Regions from separate parts of the Staphylococcus sp. AS1337 genome, predicted to be linked through region 1. Evidence: predicted binding sites of a transcription regulator. Region 1 holds the regulator's gene; the other holds the start of a gene.
What was found. The regulator LexA, encoded in region 1, represses DNA repair genes until DNA is damaged. The targets are predictions, from matches to a motif close to CGAACATATGTTCG.

Region 1 (3,888 bases):
ACAGAACCAATGATTACAGTACAACAGCAATTAAAGGATAAAGTTGCTGATTGGTCTTCATCAAAAACAACTAATGAAGATGCGTTGAAAGTACCTAGTAAACAAGAATTTGCAGTTAACAATATTCAAATGAATATGACTAAAGATGCTGTAGAAGAAAAGCTAGGGAGTTCCCAACGTGTCTCATCAAATGAATATGGTACAAATTGGCACACGTATTATTCGGATAGTTATAGAGGATTTGTGATGGTTAGTTATATAGATAATAAAGTAAATGCGCTATATAGTAACCAAAACGTTATATCATCTAAATCAAAAATTAAATATGGCACACCTAAAGATAAGGTAAGGGACCGTTTAGGTAAACCTATTACTGATAAGCAAAAAGGACATGTGAAATTTGATGTTCAAGATGATGAATTTGATAATTTTCATAAAGACAAAATATACACAACAGCTTTTTATGATAAACATGAGAGCAATAACTTAACAGCGCTATTACAAGTTAGTGAAAAAATGGAAAACCGATTACAACAACAATATGGCGCACCATCTGAGGGATTAGCACAAAGCTTTGAATTGCAAAACTTTGATTTAGTTAATTCAGAACGTGTACAGCATGAGTTAGAGCCACTTAAATATTCTACTAGTATTTCTGAGACGGCTAGAAAACACAGTAAAGATATGGCTGAACATAATTATTTTGATCATAATAATTTATCAGGCGATACTCCATTTGATCGTATGGAAGCTGACGGACACGATTTTAATGCAGCAGGTGAAAATTTGGCATATGGTCAAACAAATAGTATTTATGCTCACCAAGACTTAATGAATTCATTAGGACACAGAAAGAATATTCTTAAGAAAGAATTTAATACGCTTGGTGTAGGTGTTGACTTTAATAAAAATCGTCAGCCTTATTGGACAGAAAATTATACTGGATAATGTTTAAGGTTTGTTGTGTGAGGGTATCTGTTATCATGTGAGGATGAAAAGTTATGACAACAAACAAAAAAGACAAAACAGAAGATATACTTGAAAAAGTAAAAGACGTTTTAGAGAAAAAAGATGAAAAAAGATGAAAAAAGAGAGGGTGCGCGATGAGCGCACCCTCTCTTTTTGAGAGTGTTAGCATTGGTCAAAATATCAATTACATTTCTCTAAATAATCCAACCACTTTTCCTAATACAGTTACATTATCAAGATAAATTGGTCCCATTGTACTATTTTCTGGTTGCAAACGATAACGAGTTTTTTCTTTATAGAAACGCTTAACAGTCGCTTCATTCTCTTCTGTCATCGCAACGATGATATCTCCGTTCTCTGCAATAGTTTGACTTCTTACGATAACTTTATCTCCATCAAGAATGCCAGCTTCAACCATACTGTCACCAACAACATTTAAGATGAATATATCGCTATTATGTGTTGAAGTGAAATGTTCTGGTAATGGGAAGTATTCTTCAACATTTTCAACCGCAGAAATAGGTACACCCGCAGTTACTTTCCCTATAACAGGAACGTGGATTGTTTCTTCCATATTAATTGATTCACCCAATTGTTCTGACACAATTTCAATGGCACGAGGCTTAGTTGGATCTCTTCTAATGTAACCTTTTTCCTCTAATCTAGATAGATGGCCATGAACTGTTGAACTAGAGGCTAATCCAACAGCTTCTCCAATTTCTCTAACACTTGGCGGATACCCTTTGGATTGGACGGTTTGCTTGATATATTCAAAAATTTCATTTTGTCGTTTAGTTAACTCTCTCATAATAGGCACTCCCTAATTTAATTTAACTTAATTATAGCATGATTATAGCATTTTTACAAACGTTTGTTCGTCTGGTTGTTGACATAGAACAGATGTTCTGATAAAGTAACTATACAAACAAATGTTCTAGGAGTGGTTATAAATGATGAAGAACTATAAATCGCAAATAAAGTCTTATATTATAGTTTTAACGGTGACAATGATACTTTGCGCCTTATTTATATTAAGTGCACACAATAGTGCGAATTCAGAACAGACGTACGAAATGACTGACCATCAAATGACAAGACAATCAGTAAATGGCGAACAGAGTAATAATGAAACTAAACTACAAAGCGAACAAACTTCACAGCAAGTGATGGCAGCTGTTCACTAATAGTTTTTAGCGGCGTGAACTTTAGTGAATGTAAATGTTAATATAATGGTGTTTTTGTGAGCGAAACAATTTAGTTTCGTTCATTTTTTTGTTATATTTTTCTATATCAACAATATCGGAGGTTTATTATGGCTGATAAAGACGGTGTAGATTTACAACGTATAAATGAATTAGCGAAAAAGAAAAAAGAAAAAGGCTTGACTGAAAAAGAAGCTAAAGAACAATCTAAATTGAGAAAAGCTTACTTAGATTCATTTAGAGAAAAATTTAAGCAACAAATTGAAAGTACAAGAGTCATAGATCCTGAAGGAAACGATGTAACGCCTGATAAAGTGAAAAATATATTAGATTCTAAAAATAAAGAAGATAAAAACTAAATCAATTTTTTGTTAAATAGATACCAAATAAGGTATAATAATATAGAAACTTGCTAAAAGAAAGGAAGTCATTTAGATGAATAAAGAAAAAGATCAATTAGCGGTAGATACGATTAGAGCGCTAAGTATCGATGCAGTTGAAAAAGCAAATTCAGGACACCCTGGATTACCAATGGGCGCTGCTCCTATGGCATACACATTATGGACACGTCACTTGAATTTTAATCCCCAATCAAAAGATTTCTTTGACAGAGATCGTTTTGTATTATCAGCTGGACATGGTTCTGCACTATTATATAGCTTATTACATGTTTCAGGTAGTTTAGAATTAGAAGAATTAAAAGAATTTAGACAATGGGGTTCTAAAACACCAGGACATCCTGAGTTCAAACACACTGATGGTGTAGAAGTTACAACTGGTCCACTTGGACAAGGTTTTGCTATGTCTGTTGGTATGGCTATGGCTGAAAAGCATTTAGCAGGTAAATTTAATAAAGAAGATGCTAAAGTTGTGGACCATTACACATATGTTCTTGCTTCAGATGGTGACTTAATGGAAGGTATTTCTCACGAAGCAGCTTCATTAGCAGGGCATAACCAATTAGACAAATTGATTGTTTTATATGATTCAAATGATATCTCATTAGATGGAGATTTAAATAAAGCTTTTTCTGAAGATGTTAAGGGTCGTTTTGAAGCCTATGGTTGGAAACACATTTTAGTTGAAGAAGGTAATGATTTAGACGCAATTGATAAAGCGATTGAAGAAGCTAAATCTCAAAATGTACCAACAATTATTGAAATTAAAACAATTATTGGTTATGGTGCGCCTAATAAACAAGCTTCACATGGTGTTCACGGTGCGCCTCTTGGTGAAGACGAAAGAAAATTAGCGCTTGAAAACTATGGTTTAGATCCTGAAAAACGTTTCAATGTTCCAGAAGAAGTTTATGAAATTTTCCAACAAAGTATGTTGAAACGTGCTAACGAAAAAGAAGAAGCATGGAATAAACTTGTTGAAGAATATAGTAATAAATACCCTGAATTAGCTGAAGAATTTAAATTGACTATCAGTGGTAAATTACCAGAAAACTATAGAGATGAGTTACCACACTTTGAAGCTGGACATAGTGGTGCTTCACGTGCTGACTCTGGTGAAGTAATTCAAACTTTAAGTAAAACTGTACCTTCATTCTTTGGTGGTTCAGCTGACTTAGCTGGTTCAAATAAATCTAATGTCAAAGATGCAACAGATTTTGATAAAGATACACCAGAAGGTAAAAATATTTGGTTTGGTGTTCGTGAATTTGCAATGGGCGCTGCAGTAAATGGTATGGCTGCACATGGCGGTTTACACC
Region 2 (3,888 bases), on a different contig from region 1:
TGAAAATCAATTACTGCAGGTGTATTATTTTCACCTAAAGTCATGTATGCTTTAAGCGACTGTGGTTCATACATAGTTGTATGAATTGTACCAGACCAACTTTTAAATAATTTACTATATATTTCAAATTCTGGATTATTAAATAATTCAAATGCGTGCATTTTATCCAGACCATTCGGTGTTTGTTTTAAAAGTCTATCTAAACGTTCTTTAGACTCTTTTGTATAGTTTCTATTTTCATGAGTTAGCAATTTGAAATGGTTCGTACATGTATGATCATACCTTACATCAAGTGATCTAGGAGAAACTTCGATTATGGCGTGATTTAAGTGCTTATCCATGACAATATAGCTAAATGAGCTTCTGTGTGGAATTTCTTTCAATAATTGAATTGCCTCTGACACGTCTTTACAATATTGTAAAATGAGTCTACCAATCATATAGCATACGAAGCCATCGCCTGGATGTTTTCTATGCATAAAGTTATATCCCATAGATAGTCCAGCTTCATTCATACCATCCATTCTACCAGTCACGCGAGATGTTGGGCCAATTTGTGCTAGACCTCCATCATTTGGTTGGAAAAGCTGATAACGACCATCATAAGTTGCAGGGTGATAGTCATAATTTCTTACCATGTAGTCTTGTCCTAAATACACCGTACAGCCACTATTTTTTAGTGGTGTAAAACGATAGTGTGCAAAGTTTAATATCATTTGGTTTGTTGGTAGATTAAGGACTTCTTGCATACCTCTGATTTCTTCCCAAATTTGAGGTGCGTAGGTTTGGAAGATATCATATGTTTCCTTTATGTGGATATCGAAGCGAGGCATACGTTTTTTCCATTCTTTTTCTCTATTTTTTAATAATGGTGTTTGTTGCATCCATTGAGCAGTTTGTACACCTAAATCAAAATGTGACCCGCGGTGAGTTAATATATCTGTTTTTACTTTTTGCATAATGTAAAACTCCCATTTTAGTTGTGTAATCTTACAAATTTGTAACTTTATTGTAACCCCATGTTAATTGTATTATGCGATGCTTGTCGTTATTATAAGTATAACAACGACGACTGGTTATTTATTTTCAAATTAAAATGAGGTGATTGCAATGGCAAATTATTATGATGCTGTTAGAGATGCAATGAGTACTTGGTGGGGTAAGTAATTGACTAAGTGGCTGGGACAAATTAATTGTCTCAGCCTTAATTATTATATAGAGTTAGTGGAACATTTGCATGAGCGCCAGCTCAGATTAACTATTTATCCATATTAATTCTAGTGAATTTTGCTGGGATGGAACTGCGAAATAGTTTTAAATAAATTAGATTTCTTTCCCACTATTTTTCCATATGACTAATAAATGTAATATTTCTAAGAGTTCTGTTATTATTAAAGTATTAAAGGTAGTAATTAATATACAGTCTTTAATTATAACTTAAAGCATTACTACAATAATATCATATTATTACTATAATAATATGTAAATTAAAGTAGTGAAAAGCGGGTATATATTTATTGATGCTTTCAAGTATGCTATCATTAATAACGGATATGTTAATAATTTATTGAGGTGAAACAGAATGTGGAATTTTATTAAAGGTTTATTTAAATTTGTATTCGGTACAATCCTAACTGTATCATTAGCAGCAGGAATTGGTGCAGTTGTGTTCGCTTATATTTTCAAAAAAGACTTTGAAGATATCGAAAGCAAAACAAAAGAGATTGTTTCAGATATCGAATCTAATAATTAAATTATTAATAGAACACTTTAGAGTGTTCTATTTTTTTATGAATATCGGTAGTGATTATTTGATGAGACAATTAGTTGTTCTTTCGTAATAAACATGAGCTTAGTTGAACTCCCCAAAGTTATATTAGTGAAATAAGTCTAAGTATGAGATTTTGTAGTATAAGAACGTAGGAGTTATGGATTATATGGATTAATGCGAGTGATATCAAAAAGTGATAATTTAATAATTTCTGAGTTGTTTAGCGAATAGCCTTCTAAATACATATGAACCATGTCTATATTCTTAATTTTTAATGTTATGTGTTCTAGCCATCCGGATTGGTAATATTCAATTGTAATATGTTGTTCTGTATGTAGTGCTTGATGAAGTTGTAAGTTAAGTTCATTCAATTGATCGTCCGATAGTGTTGGGCGATCAATTTTATTTTGATCAATCAAATATTGCTGTATAGTTTCGAATTGTTCTGGTAAGGTAGCGAAGGGTTGCCATTTAACCATGCCACGACCTTTGGGTATATTTGGATTTAAATATTCTCTAGGGATATTTCTATAATCAGTTTCGTTCTTAAATTCTTTCGAAATCATTTTATCACCTCAATATCATTATAGAACATATGTTCGATTTAGTGAAGTGATAATTCATTATATTGTATTTGTAATAAATCTCTATTAAAATGAAACTATCATAATATGGAGGGGTTTTCATAATGACGATAGGTTATATCGGTACTTATACAAAAAAAGAAGGTAAAGGGATCTACCGTTTCCAACTTGATGAACAAACAGGGAAAATAATTGAGGTTGAAACTGGTTATGAACTAGAAGCCTCAACTTATTTAAATCAACATAATTCATTTTTATATGCAATAAATAGAGAGGGCGACAATTGTGGTATCGCTAGTCTTAAAATAGAGGAAGATGGCAATTTAAGTCTCATTAATAAATGTTTAGCGTCTACAGCTGGTACTGGTTGTTATGTTGCAGTATCACCAGATGGTAAATATATTTTTGAAACTGTTTATGGTGCAGGATTAGCACGTATATATGAAGCAAATCCACATACGGGAGAAATTGTTCGACTTATACAGGAATTAGCACATGATTTCCCAACTGGTCCGTCAGAGCGACAAGATCATGCACATATTCATTTTATGGATATTACACCAGATAAAAAATATGTAGTGGCGATGGACTTAGGTACGGACAAATTAGTGACATATGAGTTTGGCGATGAAGGATACAGTGAATATGCTGTGTTTGATTTTGAACCAGGTGATGGACCTAGACATATTACCTTCCATGAAAATGGGGAATATGCCTATGTAGTTCATGAAATATCAAATATTGTAAGTACAGTAAAATATGAAGATGGTAAATTTACAGAAATAGAACGTCATTTGACGATTCCAGAAAACTTTGAAGGCGATACAAAATTAGCAGCAGTAAGATTATCAAAAGATCAAAAATTCTTATATATTAGTAATCGAGGTCACGATAGTATTGCTATTTTCAAAGTAGCTGATGAAGGCGACATGATTTCATTAGTGGATATTGTATCAAGTGGCGGTGAGTTTCCACGTGATTTTAACATTACTGATTCAGATGATTATTTAGTATGTGCACACCAAGAAGGTGATTATGCGCTTACTGTATTTAGACGTGATAAAGTAACAGGTGAACTAGAGAAAGTAGACGATAAACACACTGCGCCTGAAGGTGTTTGTGTACAGTTTTTAAAAGAAATATAAACTTGGAAGTTTGTTAAATGACTCAATTACTAACTTAATAACATAAAAATGCGCCTTTCCCAAATGTAATGGGAAGGCGCATTTTTATGTTATAGAACTTTCATAAACAGAGTTACTTATTAAAGAAGGTCTTAATATATTTAAATTTACCTTTGTATGGTGGAAACAATAAACTAGATTCAAGTCGAGTTGATTTAAAAATATATGATTTATCATGACTAAATGTATCGAAACTGTATTTACCATGGTATTGACCAATACCAGATGCGCCAACACCACCAAATGGTAAGTTTGAATTTGCCAATTGCATCAAGGTATCGTTAATTGCGCCACCACCAAATGATATTTCATTTAATACACGTTCTGTTGCATTTTCATCTTCGCTAAA

Region 2: the regulator LexA is predicted to act here: its motif matches at 2,360-2,373, upstream of ACSUE0_RS11890 (YolD-like family protein).

What each region holds. Positions count from the first base shown of each region.
Region 1 covers NZ_JBOIHZ010000002.1:475,804-479,691, reverse strand. The annotation lists gene ACSUE0_RS05015 (CAP-associated domain-containing protein) at 10-948, shown strand; gene lexA (transcriptional repressor LexA) at 1,154-1,777, opposite strand; gene sosA (DNA damage-induced cell division inhibitor SosA) at 1,920-2,153, shown strand; gene ACSUE0_RS05000 (DUF896 domain-containing protein) at 2,282-2,530, shown strand; gene tkt (transketolase) at 2,607-3,888, shown strand, end outside.
Region 2 covers NZ_JBOIHZ010000008.1:46,887-50,774, forward strand. The annotation lists gene ACSUE0_RS11880 (C45 family autoproteolytic acyltransferase/hydolase) at 1-959, opposite strand, end outside; gene ACSUE0_RS11885 (hypothetical protein) at 1,583-1,753, shown strand; gene ACSUE0_RS11890 (YolD-like family protein) at 1,927-2,337, opposite strand; gene pglS (6-phosphogluconolactonase) at 2,457-3,500, shown strand; gene ACSUE0_RS11900 (aldehyde dehydrogenase) at 3,613-3,888, opposite strand, start outside.